Regions from separate parts of the Cytobacillus sp. T106 genome, predicted to be linked through region 3. Evidence: riboswitches for the same ligand, from Rfam matches in the RefSeq annotation. Region 3 holds a riboswitch; each other region holds the start of a gene.
What was found. Region 3 has a riboswitch for S-adenosylmethionine ahead of ABU165_RS24495 (peptide ABC transporter substrate-binding protein). Riboswitches for the same ligand answer to the same signal wherever they lie in the genome.
Positions count from the first base shown of each region.

Region 1: linked by a shared signal. The riboswitch ahead of ABU165_RS23880 (O-acetylhomoserine aminocarboxypropyltransferase/cysteine synthase family protein) and the one ahead of ABU165_RS24495 (peptide ABC transporter substrate-binding protein) in region 3 are both predicted to bind S-adenosylmethionine.
Region 2: linked by a shared signal. The riboswitch ahead of ABU165_RS14425 (methionine biosynthesis PLP-dependent protein) and the one ahead of ABU165_RS24495 (peptide ABC transporter substrate-binding protein) in region 3 are both predicted to bind S-adenosylmethionine.

Region 1 is NZ_JBEUMK010000024.1:26,431-33,424, reverse strand. It holds gene gcvH (glycine cleavage system protein GcvH) at 1-3, shown strand, start outside; gene ABU165_RS23900 (YusG family protein) at 148-387, shown strand; gene ABU165_RS23895 (toprim domain-containing protein) at 612-968, shown strand; gene ABU165_RS23890 (thioredoxin family protein) at 968-1,285, shown strand; gene ABU165_RS23885 (MFS transporter) at 1,511-2,779, shown strand; SAM riboswitch class I at 2,933-3,032, shown strand; gene ABU165_RS23880 (O-acetylhomoserine aminocarboxypropyltransferase/cysteine synthase family protein) at 3,129-4,445, shown strand; SAM riboswitch class I at 4,573-4,680, shown strand; gene ABU165_RS23875 (methionine ABC transporter ATP-binding protein) at 4,874-5,899, shown strand; gene ABU165_RS23870 (methionine ABC transporter permease) at 5,892-6,560, shown strand; gene ABU165_RS23865 (MetQ/NlpA family ABC transporter substrate-binding protein) at 6,576-6,994, shown strand, end outside.
Region 2 is NZ_JBEUMK010000007.1:117,245-124,238, reverse strand. It holds gene sucA (2-oxoglutarate dehydrogenase E1 component) at 1-1,354, opposite strand, end outside; gene ABU165_RS14430 (H-type small acid-soluble spore protein) at 2,188-2,367, shown strand; SAM riboswitch class I at 2,451-2,564, shown strand; gene ABU165_RS14425 (methionine biosynthesis PLP-dependent protein) at 2,631-3,779, shown strand; gene metC (cystathionine beta-lyase) at 3,776-4,963, shown strand; gene ABU165_RS14415 (bifunctional homocysteine S-methyltransferase/methylenetetrahydrofolate reductase) at 4,960-6,825, shown strand; gene metH (methionine synthase) at 6,803-6,994, shown strand, end outside.
Region 3 is NZ_JBEUMK010000026.1:35,040-42,033, forward strand. It holds gene ABU165_RS24465 (glucose 1-dehydrogenase) at 1-471, opposite strand, end outside; gene ABU165_RS24470 (GRP family sugar transporter) at 488-1,342, opposite strand; gene ABU165_RS24475 (hypothetical protein) at 1,525-1,722, shown strand; gene ABU165_RS24480 (TetR/AcrR family transcriptional regulator) at 1,837-2,496, opposite strand; gene ABU165_RS24485 (YkvS family protein) at 2,699-2,875, shown strand; gene ABU165_RS24490 (hypothetical protein) at 3,047-3,202, shown strand; gene ABU165_RS24495 (peptide ABC transporter substrate-binding protein) at 3,293-4,915, opposite strand; SAM riboswitch class I at 5,084-5,181, opposite strand; SAM riboswitch class I at 5,259-5,362, opposite strand; gene ABU165_RS24500 (DUF3231 family protein) at 5,558-6,571, shown strand; gene ABU165_RS24505 (DUF6254 family protein) at 6,773-6,898, shown strand.

The DNA of each region.
Region 1 (6,994 bases), on a different contig from region 3:
TAAAAGAGATAAGCGCCTGCTGCAGGCGCTTTTTATGCTTTCTCTTTCCGTTATTTTCTTACTTCACTCAATGTAATTAATTTCCCATAGTTTCTTTCCATTAGAAGGGCATTCTATTGTTAAGAAAGTAAAAAAGGTGGGATTCTAATGACACTGAAACAGCAAAAGATCGATATTACCGATCGGGTCACAGGAAGGCTGAAGGACGGTAAGCTGGAGCTTTATCTTGGAAATGAGATGATCGGGGAAGCGCCGATGCCTGAAGGTGCTTCATTTACCCTTGATCATCACTTTGAGCAGAATGAACAGAAAATCTACCAGCATATTACTTCAACAGAGCAGCCGGAAGCCCGTTATACGGACTGCGATGAAGGCGGCTGGTGCTAAAGAAAGCAGCGGGCATTGCCGCTGTTTTTTTTGCAGAAAAAAGGGTAAATAAGGATCTGCCGGCTCTTTTATGGGCGGATTTTGATCAGGCGGAATGCGGGGATGGTGTTTTTCAGCAAGTGACCGCCTGCCCGTTTTCCGAAAGCAAGGCAGGAGTTCAACACCATTTTGCCGAACATAGAATAAGGTAAAGTAAAAATATCAACTCCCGTCAGGTGATGAATATGCATGCAGAAAACATAGAAAAGGTAATTATTGTCGAAGGCACTTCTGATAAGCGCAAGGTTAAGAATATTATTAAGGAGCCTGTTGAAATCATTTGTACGAACGGGACAATCAGCATAACCCGCCTGGATGAATTGATTGACGAATTATTTGACCGTGATGTTTATATTCTGGTGGATGCAGATGAATCCGGCGAAAAGCTGAGAAAGCAGTTCAAACGGGAATTCCCGGAAGCAGCACATCTTTATATTGATAAAATGTACCGGGAAGTGGCCACTGCACCGGAGCAGCATCTTGCAACGGTTCTGCTTGGCGCAAATATAGACGTTTATGCTGAGTTTTTAGATAGAGGATGATGGGGTTGCAAGAACTGATGCTTGGGGATTTGGAACGGTATGAAAAAGACAGGGAGACATGGATGCTCTATCTTTACACACCGATGTGCGGAACATGCCAGATGGCTGGACGGATGCTGGAAGTGACCCTTGAGGTACTCCCGGGAATTGAATGCAGAAAGGCAAACTTGAACTATTTTCCTGACCTGGCCGGCAAGTGGTCAGTAGAAAGTGTCCCCTGCCTGCTATTTTTCCGGGAGGGACAGCTGGCAGAAAAAATATACGCATTCCACTCTGTTCCATACCTGCTGGAAAAAACAAAAGAATATCTGCTGTAAATAATAAAGCCTGTACTAGAGGGTAGGACACCCGGCTGGTACAGGCTTTTTACTGTTTGCGCATCTGTCCGCGGCCAGTGTCCAGGGATTATCATGGTCAATGGATAAAATGTTCCGGATTATTTAGCAGAAAAACCAGAAGATTCAAAGGAAAAGGATGGATTTTTTCTCTAAACGATATTATGATTATTTAGGGAAACGAAATAAATGCGAGGGGCATATAAAATGGCTTTTTATCAGGAATGGGCTGAACAGATCCGCGGATATAACAGTAATATACGCCGGGCTTTTGCAGCCAATATTTTCACGCAGATCGGAATGGGCATTTTTATGGTCATTTATAATTTTTATATACGGGAGCTTGGCTATTCAGAGCAGGTGAATGGCCAGATCATAGCGATGACTGCATTGGCGACAGCCCTTGTGCTGATCCCCGCAGGCATTATGAGCGACAGGATCGGCCGGAAGAAGGCTATGCAGTTCGGGGCTGCTGCAACCGGTGTGATTCTGCTTGCCAGGAGCATGGTTGACATGCAGAGCCTGCTTATCGTGTTTGCCTTTGGCACAGGGCTGGGGACGGCCTTCATTCAGGTATCCTCCATTCCCTGGCTGACAGAGAATTCCAAGCCAGAGCAGAGGGTTCATTTGTTCAGCATCCATTTCGCTGTTATGACAGGAGCCAATGTCATCGGCAATTTAAGCGGCGGACTGCTGACTGACTTGTTTGCTTTTTATTTCTCGGAGCTGGCGAGCATACGGTTTACTTTACTGCTGGGAGGAGCCATCTATCTGGCGGGAATATTTCCGATACTCCGCTTTCAGGAAAACCGAAGCGATAAAATCCCGCAAATCGGCGGAGCTAAAGGAAGCACACGGTTTTCTCTGAAGGATGATGGTTTCAAGATCATCATCCTGTTCGCTGCAGCACAGCTGTTTATCGGATTTGGGGCAGGGCTTGTCATACCTTACCTAAATCTATATTTTGCAGACCGTTTCCATGCGTCGAATTCTGCAATCGGGCTGATTATTTCCCTCGGTCAGGCAGCTACGGCAGCGGCCATGATCATTGGTCCCCAGGTGGTAAGGAGGATCGGGGAGGTAAAGGCAGTCGTTTTCCTGCAGCTTTCCTCCCTGCCTTTCCTTCTACTGACTGCTTACACAGAGAATTTATGGCTGGCCGCCATTGGCTTTCTATTCAGGCAGGCTTTAATGAATGCGGGAAATCCGATCCAGATGTCTTTGATGATGTCGAAGGTGGATGATTCCAAAAGAGGCCTGGCCAGCTCGGTGAATCAGATGGTGTTCAATCTGGGCTGGGCAGTGATGGGCCCTGTCTCTACAGGCCTTGTCATCAAATACGGAGACTATTGGGGATATTCTATTGTCTTCACCATAACTGCAGTCTTATATTTAATAGGCTCTACATACTTTTTTGTCGTATTCAGAAGGCTTTCAGAGCCTTCTGGAAGAACAAATACAGCAAAGATTGTATGATAAGCGGATATTTCTCGGGAAATTGTCATAAGCCTTTCTATTTGTCGAACATTCATAGAAATATAAAACTGAACTTTCTAAAAAATCAGTTGACTCTTTTTTGCTGGTTATGATACTATCATTTTAACTTCAAGCACGCTAAAAATTTCATATTTCTTATCAAGAGAGGTGGAGGGACTGGCCCGATGAAACCCGGCAACCGGCAATAGAACGGTGCTAATTCCAGCAGAGCATGATCTCTGGCAGATAAGTTGAGCGAAAAAGCCCCTCTTCTGCAGAGGGGCTTTTATTGTTACCAGCAGTGATCCGGCATAATGAAAATATCTGATAACCCGAAGGAGAGAGAACAATGGCAGAGAAGCAAAAGAACTATCGATTTGAAACACTTGGTGTACATGGAGGACTGCAGCCTGACCCTGCAACAGGGGCAAGGGCAGTGCCGATCTATCAGAATAATGCTTATCAGTTCCAGAATACAGAGCACGCCGCCAATCTGTTCGGCTTAAAGGAGCCGGGCTATATCTATACAAGAATCCATAATCCGACAGTTACTGTATTTGAGGAAAGGGTCTCACTGCTTGAAGGCGGCGTAGGGGCACTTGCTGTTGCAAGCGGCCAGGCTGCCATCACTCTTGCCATCCTGAACATTGCCCAGGCCGGAGATGAAATTGTAGCAGCTTCAAATCTTTATGGAGGGACATATAATTTATTTGCCGTCACTCTTCCTAAATACGGAATCAATGTAAAGCTGGTCAATCCCGAGGACCCGGAAAATTTCAGGGAGGCCATCAATGAAAAAACAAAAGCTGTATTCGCTGAAACAATCGGCAATCCAAGCTTAAAGGTCCTCGATATTGAGAAAGTGGCGGAAATTGCCCATGAAGCAGGTATTCCGCTGATAGTTGATAATACCTTTGCCACTCCATATCTCTGCAGGCCGATTGATTTTGGGGCAGACATCGTGATCCATTCAGCGACAAAATGGCTACTGGGAAATGGGACGACAATGGGGGGCGTCATAGTAGACGCAGGTCGTTTTGACTGGAATTCAGTCAAATTCCCTGGCTTCACCAATCCGGACCCAAGCTACAATAACCTGGTGTACAGTGAAGCAATCGGCGCGGCAGCTTTTATCGTCAAAGCCAGAGTCCAGCTGCTGAGGGACCTGGGGCCGGCACTCAGCCCGCAGAACGCATTCCAGTTCACTCTCGGTCTTGAAACACTGCATGTGAGGATGAAGGAGCATATCAGCAATACAAAGAAAGTGACAGAGTATTTAAAGAATCACCCTGCTGTGACCTGGGTGCTTTATCCGGGGGATGAAGGCCATCCTGATAAGGCACTTGCTGATAAGTATTTGCCTAAAGGAGCCGGAGCTGTGGCTGTATTTGGCATTGAGGGAGGCAGGGAGGCCGGTGCCAAGCTGATCAACAGCCTGGAACTGTGGGCGCATGTAGCCAATGTCGGCGATGCCAAAAGCCTCATCATCCATCCTGCCAGCACCACTCACCAGCAGCTTGATTCAGAAGGCCTGAAGTCAGCAGGGGTGCCGGAGGATCTAATCCGCATTTCTGTTGGCATAGAAAATGCCGAAGATCTGATCGAGGACCTGGAGCAGGCAATTGAAGCCGCAACCGGAAGCCATTCACTGGCAGGGAAGGTATGAACTTCAGGAATCAGCCGGTAATTTTTAGCATTAAACTTTGTTGTTGACACCCTTTTTCATCCATGATACGATAGCACTCGTAATTCAAAAATGGCTAATGAATGAAAATGAACTTCATATATGATAGCTCTTATCAAGAGAGGTGGAGGGATGTGCCCGATGAAGCCCGGCAACCGTCAATGTTTATTGAAATGGTGCCAATTCACACAAAGCTTTTAGCTTTGGCAGATGAGAGAAAGGTTTTTCCATCATGCCTTTCTGCTCACATGCAGAAAGGCATTTTTATTTTTACAGAAAAGTCTCCTGTCTTGAAGCCATGGAATAATCTTGCCCTGGTTTCAGGAAACTACTCTTATGGGGATTGGCAGGATGATATATCTCTGTAAAGCCATTTGTCTAATTGGATATAAAAGAGGTGAATACGGCAATTGATTTCAATAAAAGATGTTAAAAAGATATATTCGTCAAAAAAAGGCCCGGTCAAAGCAGTTGATGATGTCAACCTTGAAATCAAGGAAGGTGAAATCTTCGGAGTGATCGGCTACAGCGGTGCAGGGAAAAGCACCTTGATACGGATGCTGAACGGGCTTGAGCTTCCCTCAGAGGGAACGGTTACGGTAGCCGGCAGGGAGATCTCAAAAATCAGGGGTGCGGAGCTGCGCAAAGCGCGCCAGGAAATCAGCATGATTTTCCAGCACTTTAACCTTCTCTGGTCAAGGACCGTAAGAGACAATATTGCATTCCCGCTGGAAATTGCGGGGGTTGCGCGCCAGGAAAGAGAAAAAAGAGTCAATGAGCTCATCAACCTTGTCGGCCTTGACGGCCGTGAGGATGCTTACCCTTCCCAGCTGAGCGGCGGGCAGAAGCAGCGCGTCGGGATTGCCAGGGCGCTTGCAAATAACCCGAAGGTGCTTCTGTGCGATGAGGCAACCTCGGCGCTTGACCCGCAGACAACGGATTCCATTCTGGATCTGCTAGTGGACATCAACAGCCGCCTGGGACTGACCATTGTACTTATTACCCATGAAATGCATGTAATCAGGAAGATCTGCCATCGGGTAGCTGTCATGGAAGGCGGAAAGGCCGTGGAAATCGGCCCTGTCCTGGAAGTGTTTAAAAATCCGCGCGAGCAGATCACAAAGAGATTCGTCCAGCAGGTCACAGAACCTGAGGAAACAAAAGAGACAGCAGAGGCCTTGCTTGGATTGTATCCGCATGGAAAAGTCGTACAGCTGTCCTTCGTCGGGGAATCGGCTGAACAGCCGCTCATCACGAATCTGATCCGTTCCTTTGAGTTGACAGTTAATATCCTTCAAGGGAAAATCTCGCAGACTCAAAACGGCTCTTATGGAACATTGTTCATCCATCTAGATGGGCAGGCTGACGAAATTGCCAAAGCGATTGAATATATCCATGCACAGCAGGTTGGCGTGGAGGTGATTTCGAATGCTTAATGAATTTTTCCCAAATGTTAACTGGGATAAGATGTGGGAAGCAACGAATGAAACGCTTTATATGACTGGCATTTCTGTACTGGTTACATTCGTATTGGGGATTGTGCTCGGCCTGCTGCTTTTCCTTACTTCCAGGGGGAACATCTGGCAAAATGCACTCATCAATAAAATTATAGCGGCGTTTGTCAATGTATTCAGGTCCATCCCGTTCATCATTTTAATCGTATTGCTGATCCCGTTCACGAAATTCCTTGTGGGCAGCATGATCGGAGAAAATGCTGCCTTGCCTGCACTGATCATCGGTGCGGCACCATTTTATGCCCGTATGGTTGAAATTGCTTTGCGGGAAATTGATAAAGGCGTCATTGAAGCAGCCAAGTCAATGGGTGCAAGAACGAGCACAATCATCTTTAAGGTGCTCCTCCCTGAATCTATGCCGGCTCTTGTATCGGGCATTACTGTTACAGCCATCTCGCTTGTGGGCTTTACCGCAATGGCAGGAGTCATCGGTGCAGGAGGACTTGGGAACCTTGCTTATCTGGAAGGCTTCCAGCGGAACCGCTTTGATGTAACCTTGATGGCGACCATCGTCATCCTGCTGATTGTGTTTATCCTCCAAGTAATTGGAGATATCATAACTTCTAAACTAGACAAACGATAAAAGGAGACTTAACTAATGAAAAAATGGTTATCACTTGTATTGGCACTTGCCGTAGCGCTCGTCATTTCAGCATGCGGAACATCTGAAGATAATGCTGACGGCGGAAATGCGGACAGCGGGAAAGAAGAAACATCCAAACTGGTTGTGGGAGCTTCCAATGTCCCGCACGCTGAAATTCTTGAAGAAGCTAAGCCGCTTTTGGAAGAAAAGGGCATTGAACTTGAAGTCGTAACATTCCAGGACTATATCCTGCCTAACCAAGCATTGAATTCCGGAGAGCTTGATGCAAACTATTTCCAGCATATCCCGTACCTTGAAGCGCAAATTGAAGAAAATGACTATGATTTCGTCAATGCAGGCGGAATCCACATTGAGCCGATCGGTGTGTATTCAAAGAAATACAAGAGCCTTGATGAACTTCCAGACGGTGCGAA
Region 2 (6,994 bases), on a different contig from region 3:
CTTTATTGAATTTCGCCCTGTATTCACAGGCGAGCTGGGCGGCAGCTACCACAGCTTCAGGATCGTCAGCATTTACATGCAGGATCGGAATTTCATAGCCCTTGGCAAGATCGCTTGCATACCGGGTAGATCTGGAATCCTGGGATTCTGTTGTAAATCCGATCGTATTATTTGCAATGATATGAATGGTTCCGCCAGTACGGTAACCAGTAAGCTGGCTGAGATTCAATGTTTCTGCCACAGTTCCCTGTCCCGGGAAAGCTGCGTCACCATGAATAAGGATTGCCATAGCCGAGCTTGGATCTTCCTTCGGATAGCCGGAAGCGCTTCTGTCATCCTGGGCTGCCCGTGTGAAGCCTTCAACTACCGCGCCGACGAATTCAAGGTGGCTCGGGTTATTAGCAAGCGTCAGCCTTGCTTTAGTCGTGTTTTCCTTCTTGATCTGCCTGTCCAATCCCAGGTGATATTTTACGTCGCCTGTCCAGCCGTAGTTAATGCCGATAGAACCTTCAGAAGGCACAAGCTCTTTATTCGGCGCATGCTGGAATTCAGCGAAGATCATTTCATACGGCTTACCAAGCACATGGGCAAGCACGTTCAGGCGGCCCCGGTGAGCCATTCCGATATTGATCGTCTTCGCGCCGTCGACAACAGATTCTGCAACCAGCTCGTCCAATAGCGGCACAAGCGTATCAAGCCCTTCGATTGAAAAGCGTTTTTGCCCGACAAATGTGCGATGAAGGAATTTTTCAAACTCCTCAACCTCCATCAGCCTTTTCAGGACTCCCACCTTCTTTTCATTTGAAGGTTCGGCAAGCAGTGTGCCTGTTTCCACCTTGTTCCGAAGCCAATTCTTTTCGTTCACATCGTATACATGATGAAACTCATAAGCTATTGTTTGGGTATATACATTCTTAAGATGCTCTATTGCTTCAAATCCATTGCGTACATGTGAAGGGGCATCTGAACAAATGATCGATGCCGGCACCTGCTCCAGATCATTCCGGGTCAATCCATATTGCTCCAGCGCAAGGATGTCTTTCTCCGGCTTATTGTTTTTTAATGGGTAGATATCAGCCGAGATATGGCCGTACGCCCTGATATTATCCGCAAGGCGGATAGCTGCCAGCGTTTTTTCCAGCTGTCCGGGAGCAGCAGCCTGGACAGGCTTATCATTTTCAAAGGTGTCAATCTGAGTTTGTTCAGGAGATCCCCACTTTTCAAAGTACTCTCTCATTTCAGCGTCTACTGATTGAGGGTCCTCCAGGAATCTTTCATATAATTCAATAACATAGCCAAGGTTTGGTCCATGAAACCCCTGTAAAGGTCCCTCGCCGTTGGATGGCGTTTTCATGAAAATTACCTCCGAGTGTTTTTTTAAGAAAACATTTAGTTTCCGGCATTTTATCCCGTAAATTTTTACCCTAATATATGAAATAGTAACGCAAAATTGTATGAATAATAATTTTATTCAGAGGATAAAACGTTTTCAATGACATTTTACCACGCAAATCCCTATCGTACAAAGGATTTAAACTGAAAATTAGAAGAAAAATGTAATTTTTTTTCATCACCTTAAAATCTATATTAAAAAAATGATTTTTCTATTTTTTTTCGCTCCATTATGAATATAGTAATGTTATAATAGGTAGATATCTAACTTTAGGACTGTAAAGGATTAAGGGATTCTTGTGAATAAACAGCGATTATTATTCTAATAGTAAAAAATAAAACCGGGAAAGATTCCCGGTTTTATTTTTTTCCTATGTTTCAACTTAGTAATCTAATACAATGCCTGACCCGGCGTTTTTATGTGCAGTCCCCCATTATATTCTTTCTATATTAATGCCCAGCTGTTTTGTTTTCCTGCTCTTTATGCTGTGCAGACATTCTTGTCTTCTGTCCAAAGGAAAGTCATAAGGGCCCTTGACCAGGGTGTCCGCATGCTGGAATGGAATATGGCCTGCCTCTTCGATCAGCTCTCCGTCTTGAATGCATTCATACAATAAGCAGCGATTTTTTATATGTTTTTGCATGGACTCACCTTCACTTTCCTTTTCTTGCTTCTATTCTAAAGCAAAAGAGCTGAATTTTCACAAAAATAAATTCCCATTTTTTCTTTTCTTCCGCATAAATTTCTCCCGGCTGTACAAAAAATATAACGATACTTTCCAAGGAGGAATGAAAATGAATATTGGCAGGGCAAAAGAAATTCTTATGTCTGCTGATCCTATTAAAGTCAGCTATGAAGGTGAATCTGTAATCATACAGCATGTGGATGAAAGGACAAGGACAGCGAGGATATATTCCAGGGCTGAACCTGAAAAGGAATTGGATGTATCTGTCCTGAATCTGATCGAGGGTTGAGATCATATTTTTAAAATATTATGAAAGTTCATTGACTTTTACTGGTTTAATATTGTAAAGTATAGAAAATTCAATAACTGTATTTCTTATCAAGAGAGGCAGAGGGTATGGCCCTGTGAAGCCTCAGCAACCTTCAATGGATAATATTGAAAAGGTGCTAATTCCTGCAGGTCCTTTATGGGCTTGAAAGATAAGAAGAATGACAAGTGCTGCATCCAAAAAGTCTTCTTCTTATAGAAGACTTTTTTTATTTTCCATGGAGCATGAAAGCATTGTGCAAAAAAGGAGTGAACATATTGGTGAAAACAGAAACATTATTGGCGCAGCTTGGCAATCGAAGCGATCAGCATACAGGAACCGTCAACCCTCCGGTTTATTTTTCTACAGCTTACCGACATGAAGGAATCGGCAAGTCCAACGGCTATGATTATGTCCGGACGGGAAATCCAACTAGGGAAATACTTGAGCAGGCAATTGCCAGCCTTGAAGGAGCTGATCAGGGTTATGCCTGCAGTTCGGGCATGAGCGCCATCTCCGTTGTTTTATCTCTATTCCGTTCAGGTGATGAGCTGGTGGTGTCAAAGGATCTTTATGGAGGCACCTACAGGCTGCTTGAGCAGGGTTTTGCCAAATGGGGGCTGGTTACAAAATACGCAGATACCTCTGATATCCATGCGGTAAGCAGGCAAATCTCGCCTCATACGAAAGCAATATTCCTGGAAACGCCGACCAACCCGCTCATGCAGCAGGCTGATATTGAGGCTATGGCTGCAATCGCCCGCCAGCATGGAATTCTACTGATCGTCGATAATACCTTTTTTACGCCGGTCCTTCAGCAGCCAATCAGACTTGGGGCCGATATCGTCATACACAGTGCTACAAAATATCTGGGCGGCCATAACGATGTGCTCGCAGGCCTTATTGCGGCACGAGGAGAGAAGTTATGTGCCTCCCTTGCCCATCACCATAATGCTGCAGGAGCAGTGTTAAGCCCATTTGATTCCTGGCTCCTGATGAGAGGGATGAAGACCCTTGCCCTCCGGATGAAGAAGCATGAAAGCAATGCTCGTAAACTGGCTGAATACTTGAACAGCCATGAATATGTAGAGGAAGTGCTGTATCCCGGAAAAGGCGGAATGCTCTCCTTCAGAATCCTTGAAGAAAATTGGGCAGATCTATTCCTGCAGAAGCTGAACCTTATTACTTTCGCCGAAAGTCTTGGCGGAACTGAAAGCTTTATTACTTATCCTGCCACACAGACACATGCTGACATCCCGGAAGAGACCCGATTAGCCAATGGAATCTGCGGCAAGCTCCTTAGATTTTCTGTTGGCATCGAAGATCCGGAAGATTTGATGAAAGATTTGGAACAGGCCTTCAGTGGCTGTGTGGAAGGGGAGAATGCAAAATGAACGAAGACTGTTATAGATTCGAAACAAAGCTATTGCACAATAAACATAAAACAGACCCGGTTACAGGGGCTGTAAGCGTCCCGATTCATCATGCCTCCACCTTTCATCAAAAGGATCTTGAGTCTTTTGGCAAATATGACTACTCAAGAAGCCTAAACCCGACAAGAGAGGCGCTTGAAGAAGTAATTGCAGGACTTGAAGGCGGAACCAGAGGATTTGCGTTTTCTTCCGGTATGGCGGCCATCTCCACTTGCTTTCTTCTTCTTTCCCAGGGAGACCATGTCGTCATTTCAGAGGATGTATACGGAGGCACCTACAGGATGGTCACAGAGGTCCTCTCGCGCTACGGAATTGATTACACCTTCGCAGATATGACTAATTTAGAAGAAGTAAAAGAGGCTGCCCTTCTACATACAAAACTATTCTATGTTGAAACACCTTCCAATCCCCTCTTGAAGGTTGCCGATATTAAAAGCATTGCTGAGATTGCCAGGGAAAAAGATGCTTATACGTTCGTTGACAATACTTTCATGACCCCCCAACTGCAAAAGCCGCTGGACCTTGGGGCAGATATTGTCCTTCACAGTGCGACGAAATTTATCTCCGGACACAGTGATGTCGTTGCCGGCCTTTGTGCAGTAAAAGATCCAGTGCTGGCTGAGAAAGTGGCCTTTCTGCAGAATTCCTTTGGTGCTGTCCTTGGTGTGCAGGATTGCTGGCTGGTGCTGAGGGGTTTGAAAACCCTTCATGTCAGACTGCAGCAGTCCATGATAACAGCAGAGAAAATTGCTCTTTTCCTTGAGAATCACCCACTTGTGAAAAAAGTGCATTACCCTGGGCTTGAGAGCCATCCGCAGTTTAAGCTGCAGAGAGAACAGGCTGCCGGGCCGGGAGCTGTGCTGTCTTTTGAGCTTGAAGACGAAGATGCGCTGCGGAAATTCTCTGATGCTCTGGAAATCCCGGTTTTTGCAGTAAGCCTGGGCGCTGTCGAGTCGATACTCTCCTGGCCAGCCCGGATGTCTCATGCCTCCATGCCTGCACCCGAAAGAAGCAGGCGCGGAATATCTGACTCCCTTCTCCGCCTTTCTGCAGGCCTCGAAAATCCGGATGATTTAATACACGATTTCAGCAGAGCACTTTCTGCCGCAGAAAGAACATGCCATACAGCGAGGGTAAAACTATGAGTCTGCTGGATAAAATGGAAAAAGAGATCATCATAGCAGATGGAGCGATGGGCACTCTCCTCTATTCCTATGGTACAGATTTCTGCTTTGAAGAACTTAATGTATCACAGCCAGGCCATATTCAAAATATCCACCAAGCTTATATAGATGCAGGTGCAACTTTGATCCAGACCAACACCTATGCAGCCAATTATCTCAAGCTGCAGCGCTACGGACTGGAGGACCATGTAAAGGAAATAAACAGTGCCGCTGTCACTGTTGCGAGGAAGGCTGCGGGAAATCATGCCTTTGTGGCCGGAACGATTGGCGGAAACCGCGGGATCAAACCCCACTCAATATCTATAGAAGAAATAAAAAGGAGCTTCAGGGAGCAGCTCTACTGCTTGCTGATGGAAGGGGTGGATGCGATCCTTCTTGAGACCTATTATGATCTCAAAGAACTGGAAACTGTCCTTTCGATCGCGAGGAAAGAAACAGCCCTCCCTCTCATTGCCCAGGTGTCACTGCAGGAGACGGGTATTATGCAGGATCACACTCCCATAAGCGAAGCGCTGTCCAGGCTGGATGCGCTCGGCGCGGATATCGTCGGGCTCAATTGCCGGCTTGGCCCCCATCATATGCTGCTGACGCTTGAGGAGGTGCCCCTGCCACAGAAGGCTTACCTGTCCGCATATCCGAATGCCAGCCTGCCTGCATACACGGATGGAAAATTCCATTACGAAGGCGATGCAGAATATTTCAGGCAGTCTGCCAAAGCTTTCAGGAACCAGGGGGTAAGGCTGCTTGGAGGATGCTGCGGCACCACTCCTGCTCACATCCGTGCATTTTCAGATGAATTAAAAGGATCTCCTCCTTTAGAGAAAAAGGAAGTCAGGGAACCAAAGGCTAAAATTCGGATTATGCCAAAAGAGGCCCAAAGGGATCTTCCCCCGCTCCAGGATCTTGTGAAAAAGAGACAGTCAGTCATCGTTGAATTGGATCCTCCAAGGAAATTGGAAACGGATAAATTTTTTGCCGGGGCCAAGGCTCTTCAAGACGCAGGCATTGACGCAATTACACTTGCCGATAATTCGCTTGCATCCCCCCGGATCTCAAATGAAGCACTCGGCTATTTGGCAAAGAACAGGCTGGGGCTTCGTCCGCTCATTCACCTGACGTGCAGGGACAGGAATATCATTGGGCTGCAATCCCATTTAATGGGCCTTCATACACTGGGACTCCATGATATTCTTGCCATTACCGGAGATCCTGCAAGGGTCGGCGATTTTCCCGGCGCATCTTCCGTATATGATATGTCCTCCTTCGAGCTGATTCAGATGATCAAGCAGCTGAATGAAGGCCGCTCGATTTCAGGCAAGGATCTTGGACAAAAAGCTGCATTTTCTGTTGCTGCTGCCTTTAACCCAAATGTCCGTTCTCTTGAGAAGGCAGTTCAGAGGCTCGAAAAAAAGGCGGAGTGCGGAGCGGATTATTTTATTACCCAGCCTGTATTTTCGGAAGAGAAGCTTATGGAAATATATGAGGCTACCAAACATATGGAACAGCCGATCTATATCGGCCTCATGCCTCTGACGAGCAGCAGGAATGCTGATTTCCTTCATAATGAGGTGCCGGGCATCAAAATATCCGACAAAATCAGGGAACGTATGAACAGCCTGAAAGATGACCCCCTCCAGTCAGTCCGCGAAGGGATCAGCATAAGCAAAGAGCTGATTGATGCAGCAGCAGAGCTGTTCAATGGCATCTATTTAATCACCCCGTTTATGAAGTATGAACTGACAGCGGAGCTTGCCGCATATGCGCGCAGCGAGAAGCTGAAGACAGCCAGGAGGAGCAGGAATGCCAAAGATTTCTCTATCTGAAAGAATGAATAATAAAATCCTGATCATGGATGGCGCCATGGGAACGATGCTGCAGAGAGCTGATCTTTCTGCTGAAGATTTTGGCGGCGAACAGTATGATGGCTGCAATGAATACTTGAATCTTACAGCACCGGGGGTTATTAAAGAAATCCACCTTGCCTATCTTAAG
Region 3 (6,994 bases):
ATGGACGAAGTGAGGCCAGGGGATACGCTGGTGGACGGATGACATATTGATGATAGAGCCTTTTATGTCGTTCTCCAGCATATAGTTGATTGCTTCTCGGGAGCCAAGGAACTGACCTGTCAGGTTTGTGTTGATGACTTTATTCCAATCATCCAGTGAGAGTTGCTCTGATGGAACTTCATTTTCAATCCCGGCATTATTGACCATAACGTCAAGGGAACCAAAGGTATGCACAGCATGTTCAATGATCCGCTTGACATCTTCCTCGCTGCCGACATCCCCCTGGATGCTGCTAGCCTTTCCTCCTGCGTTTTCAATCTTCTCAATGATTTCGTCGATATTATCATCATTGCTGTGATAATTAATGACGACATTCGATTTTTCTGCTCCGAATCTTTCGGCCATTGCCCGCCCAAGCCCTGAGTTTCCACCTGTTATCACGACTGTTTTTCCTTCAAGGTCTTTGTACATATCCATTCTCCTTTTCTTATCCTTTTGTAAATCCAATCAGCACTCCGCCTGCTATGATGAGCAGGCACCCTGTGATGATAAGGATTGTTTGCTTTTTGGATGTTTTCTCGCCGAGAAGGAAAATCCCTCCCAGGGTAGAGATGACGATTCCTGTCTGAGAAAGCGAGAAGCTTGTTGCCACGCCGATTTTCGGGAGCGACAGCAGAAGCGTCAGATTTCCGGCTGCCCAGATCAGCCCTGTCAGAAGATTCCTGACAGCATATTTATTGAACGGCTTATTTTTGATTGTGAGTGCCGTACCGCCAATCACCATTCCAAGCGCCTGCGGAAGCAGCGCAGACCATCCGTCGATTTCGAGCCAGTTAATGATGACAACATATCCGACAAAACCAACAGTTGAAATAAGCAGGGTGACCAGCCCTTTTTTCAGATTCTTAGACTCATCATTCCCCTCCTTCTGGCCCCAGGAAGTCATGACTGCTCCGGCGATGATCAGGACAAGGGCAATGATGCCGAGCGTAATCTGAACCCCTGTCGACCATTCATTGAAAACGACAATCCCGAAAAAGCTTGTCCCGATAAGCTGGAGTCCGGTCGATAGCGGAGTAGTCTTAGCGACTCCAAGGTACTTCACTGCCCCAAACTGATTTTTTTGTCCCAGGGACCAAAGCGCCCCTGAAGCAAGTCCTGCACCCCATACAAGCGGTGACAGTTCCGGTCTGACAAAGAGAAATACCGCTCCTGCAAAAATCAGTGCGCCGATGGTTGTCCCAAAGGTCTGGCTATTATCATCCCCTCCGAGTTTATTGCTGACCAATATAATGCTGCCCCAGCATGCTGCTGTTATGACAGCCAATAAAATTCCTGACATGTATGCGGTCCCCTTTCTCGCTGATAAAAAACAAGATGCTGATATTAGCTTTTCCCTGATTGGGCTAAAAATGAAACCTCGAGTTAATAAGCACAATAAAAGGAATTTTTTTACAGATAGCAGAGTAATTGGACATATCTTTGCGGACATATGATCTAAGATAAGTCGGGAAGGTGAAAGAAATGAGAAAAGACGGGCAGTTTATCTTCTTCGTAATTGAAACGTCTTCCATCAAAAAATTCCTTACTTTGGAGATGGGTTTTGGGACAGCTTTCTATTATGGGGCAAAGTTTATTTTCGCCAATGAGATTACTTCAATATGTACTAGCATTTTGGCAGTGGAGGCTTTAAAAAAAGGTCTGAAACAGCTCGAGAGGTAAAAAGTTCATACAGTTTGAAGTGTACTTGGATAGGTCTAAAAAGACACTGTTCGCTTTAATGTAAAATATTCCTTGGCTCTACAAAAATAAGGCCCGGCATAATGCCAGGGCCTTCTATTTCATTTCTTCAGCCTCATTCTTCCCATTGCGACTGATTGCCTCAGGAGGGAAAATCATCCTGCAGATGATTCGGGCTGCTTCCAGTGTATTGAGCGGCGAAGAACTTTGCTCCTCTTTATGAGGTCCATTTTCGGCCAAAATGAGGGCAGACCATGCGGCAGTGTCAAGATCTATGTCCTTCCAGGTCAATCCTTTTTGCCTCGCCTGTTCTAAACCCTGCACAATCTGCATATGTATATTTCTCCGAGCCTCCTGCAAAATGCCGGCCAATTCGGAATCCTTGGGCAGCAATTCAGGCAGCACACGATGGATGCCGACGGCTTCAAGCCTTTTGTAGTGCTCATCCAGCAGCCGGGCAAGGAGGAGAACCGGGTCTCCATTTAGCCAGTCGGGCTCAGGAATTATTAGAAAGTCGATTTTGTCCTGCAGCAGTGCCATCAGCAGCTGGCGCTTATCAGAGAAATAGCGGTAAAAGGTGCCTGTGGCCACATCGGCTGCGGCTGCTATTTCTTTTGCTGTTGTCATTTCGTAGCCTTTTTCTATGAATAGCCTCCGCCCGCTTTCCAGGAGTGCCTTTCGTTTTTGAAGTGCTCTTTCCTGTTTGGGCAGTGATGGGAATTCGCCCGGAAACGGGCCGGCATTTTTATCCGCCATAGGCTCACCTCCAAACTCATCATATCATATAAAGAACATAGCAGAGAGCTTAAAATCAGGCAGCGAAAAAACATGAACCGAAGTTCACCTTATTGTTTGACAGGGGTTTTTTATGGTGCAATAATGAACTTAATTTCACTAGGATAGTCCTTACGTCATAGTTTTTTACTGATTGAAAATTTAACGATAAGGGGTTGCACATATGGCAAAAGAGGGAGATACAATCAGATTTAAAAGGCATGACCTTACCATTACCGGAACGGTTGTGAAGGTTAAAGAAGAAAGCGTTCTTGTCCAAATAAGCGATGAGGATGCACTGCTGTTAAAAATTGATACACCAATAACGGTTGTATCGCATAAAAATTACAAGATTGTCTGAAAGCGTGATATGTATAATGGCGGCCGAAGATATTAATAGAAAAAAAGCTGCTGAGTTTATTTGCTTTTACATGAAAAAATACGCAGGATTTAAGCTATAAAGGTAGAATTGATTTATATGTTTAATCATTCTGCCAATTGATCAAAATTCATACCCTGGGAGGATTCTGGCATGGAAATCAGCAAAGACTCAAAGAAATTAGCGGTAGATTCACCTGTTTTGCTAAAAGGGATTGTAAAGGCTATTTACAAAGATACCGTTCATATCCAGATCGGCGGCAAAATCATTGCTCTGCCAGCTTCCAATATGCCCGCCGCTTCCTCTTAACCTGCAGCCTGATGAAGGCTGTTTTTTATACTCACATAGGAATTTTCACCTTGTAAAAGGAGCCGGTATACCGGCTCCTTTTGTGCAGACTTATTCAGAAACCTTTTCAGCATATCTGAAATCCGGATTATTGAGCGGGCTGAACCGGATTCCCTTAATATTTTCTTTTACAACCGCATTCTGAGAAGAAAAGTAGATTGGGATGATCGGCATCTCATCCATCAGGACAGATTCAGCCTGATGCAGCAGTTCAAATCGCTTTGCTTCGTCCTGCTCTGTCAGTGACTGGTCAAGCAGCTTGTCAAATTCAGGATTGGACCAGTTTGTAAAGTTGCTGGAACTGCCTGAGCTGTACAGATCCAGAACAGGGTACGGATCCAGGAAGTCCCCTACCCAGCCCATGCGCGCCGCCTGGAAGTTTTTCTGCTTGAAAGTATCTATGAATGTTTTCCATTCCTGGTTCTCCAGCTTCACTTCAACCCCAAGGTTCACCTTGAACATTTCCTGCAGAGCTTCGGCAATCTTCTTGTGGTTTCCTTCTGAATTATATTTCAGGGTTACAGAAGGAAGCTCCTTCCAGCCTTCTTCCTTCATTCCTTCTGCAAGCAATTCTTTTGCTTCGTCCGCATCAAAAGAGTAGTAAGGTTTCTTCTCATCCCGGAAGTCCTTCCCTGACGGCCCTTCCACACCGTAGCCCACATAGCCGTAGGCTGGCTCTTCGCCGCCTTTAGAAATGTTTTTTGTGATAGCTTCACGGTCGATTGCCAGGCTGAAAGCTTTGCGGATTTTACTGTTATTGAAAGGCTCTTCATTTACATTGAATGTATATGTATAGACACTGAATTGCGGAGAGTTGATAAATTCCTTGCCCCCCTTTTCGATATCTATCGCATCGGCGGCAAGATTCTTGATCAAATCAATATCGCCTGATTTATACATCTGATATTCGGTGTTGGCATCAGCCACCATTTTAAAGTTTACGGATTCAATAGTAATATCTTTACTGTTCCAGTATTGGCTGTTCTTTTTCAGAGTAAGAAGATTATTATGTTCCCATTTGCCGAGTGTATAAGCGCCATTGGTCACAATGGTTTCCGGCCCTGCAGCCCAGTTTTCGTCTGCTTCGACTGTTTTCTGGTTCACCGGCATGAAGCCCTGTCCCATCAGTACTTTCGGAAAGAACTTGATCGGGGTGTCCAGCTCCACCTTCAGGGTATGATCGTCTTCTGCAGTAATTCCTACATCTTCCACAGAACCATTTTCCCTGTTATATTCTTCAGCCCCTTTTATGTAAAAAAAGCTAGAAGGATCATAGGCGCCTGTTTCAGGATTCAGGACCCTTTTCCATGCAAACTCAAAATCCTTTGCTGTCAGCGGATCTCCATTGGACCACTTCTGCCCGTCCCTGATTGTGAAGGTATATATTTTACCGTCTTCTGAAACATCAACCTTGCTGGCTGCCCCTTCCACTGCATTTCCGTCTTTATCATAGCGGTATAAGCCTTCATATAAGTTATCGATCACCCAGAAGGAAGTTGTATCAGATGCAAAAGCAGGATCAAGGGTATACGGCTCCCCTCCAAGATTGGCATTCAATACTTGTTCAACGTCATTTTCTCCGGATGCTGATCCTTCTTCACCATTGCTGCACCCTGCAAGAACAGCCAGCGCAAACAGCAGGATGGCCAGCGATACCAGTGATAATTTTTTCATAATTTTATCCTCCTTTTATTTTAGCGCTCTAAATCGATTTATCATATTAAAATACTAAGATTTAAATTAGCAATCCCCCCGTCCTTTATGGCTTATTCCGAAAATATCCTTTACTTCTTTACCATACTAAAAAACCTCCCGGCAAAGACAGCTGAGAGGAATGGTCTCTGCTTATCTTTCCGGTATACCGGTGGAATTGGCACAGTGTCAACAGACCTGCTGCCGAGGCTTCATCGGGCCAGTCCCTCCGCCTCTCTGGATAAGTGATATAGTTTTTTAGCTGGCAGAAATAAAAAAGCCCCTTCTGCAGATAGAAGAGGACAGTATGTATGAACAAGATCCCTTCTTATCTGCCAGGCCTTTGCCTGATGGATTTGGCACAGTGTCCGGATGAACCTGCTGCCGAGACTTCTTCGGGCCATACCCCTCCGTCTCTCTTGATAAGAAATTATAGATATATAATTTTTCGGTGCACTAAGAATAACCAATTTAGAAAATTTCGTCAACAGAAAAGATAAAAGTTCTACTTTTCTATATTTTCAAACAACAGAAGGGCTAAAGACATAATTAGGATAGTTCCTGCCTTATAATTCCTCCCTAAATTGCAAACACTATTTTCATACTGATTGAAGGAGTCTTCCTATGGACAAGAAAACCCCCCTTACATCGGCAGAAATCGCGATGCTCTGGACTACTTATATGAATGACAGCATGTCAAAATGTGTTCTTGGCTATATGATTACCCATGCAACAGAAGCTGAAATTGGCGCTGCCCTCCAATTTGCCATTGATCTTTCGACCAGCCACCTGCAATACCTGGAACCCCTTTTCAAAGAAGAAAAAATGGCTGTTCCGAATGGCTTCGGCGGAGGCGATGTCAATCCTGATGCTCCTAGTCTGTTTTCAGACACCTTCTGCCTGGCATATATCAACCATATGGCAAAAGCGGGAATGCTTGCTTACAGCGGCATGCTTGCTATGTGCGCCAGAAATGATATAAGGAAATTCTTTACCGAAGGATTGGCAGAAACGGCCTTGCTCTACAATATGACTACAAACCTGATGCTTGAAAAAGGGATTTACATAAGAGCTCCCTACATCTCGTATCCGCATGAAACGGATTATGTGGATACAAAGAAATATTTAAGCGGCCTGAACCCCTTTGCGACTAAAAGACCTTTGAATGCGGTGGAAATTTCTCATCTGACCGTGAATATACAGACAAATTCCATCGGGCTGCAGATTGCCGCAGCTTTTGCACAAACAGCTCGGCTGAAAGAAGTACAGGAATTTATGCTGAGAGGAAAAGAAATTTCCCAAAAGCATGTTGGCATTTTTACGAAGATTCTGCTGGAAAGCAATATACAGGCTGTAGGTTCACCTAATATAGCCGTATACGATACAACTAAGCAGGTATTTTCCGATAAGCTGATGATGTTTCATATGTCTTTGTTAAGTGCAACCGGGTCCGGAAATTATGCTACAGCAGGTGTTGCAAGCCAGCGTACTGATGTAGCAGCCAGCTATCAGCGGCTAGCCGTTGAGATTGCCCTGTATGCTAAAAGCGGAGCAGACATTATGATCAAGCACGGCTGGCTGGAGCAGCCTCCCGGAACGACAGACCGTGATGCATTGGCTAAAAAAGGAACACCCTGACCCCATCTTTAAAAGCTGGGGTTTGTGCTGTTCTTTTTTCGTTTGCTTCCATGATTGAATACAACCGGATTATACCAGCAGATAAGCAATTAAGGAACCTGGACAAAATATACCCAAGACTCCAGCTGGGAGAAAGTTTTAAGACTGAAAAAGGGACATCAGGCAAATCTAAAAAGGATACCAATGAGAGGAGGGCTTCTCATGACACAGTCTAAAAAGCAGGAAGAAAGACAGTGGCGGCAGAGAAAAGAAACTCAGCATCCGCATGGTAAGGTTAAATCATTTGATCAGCTGGCTGATGAACCCGGCAAAGGCGGACGCTCCTGAAAGAAAGGGTCCGGGACATAGTCCCGGGCCTTTATTTAGACTTTACATTTCCTTTCTGGCGCTGAAGTTGCTAATAAACTGGGAAAGATGCTAGTA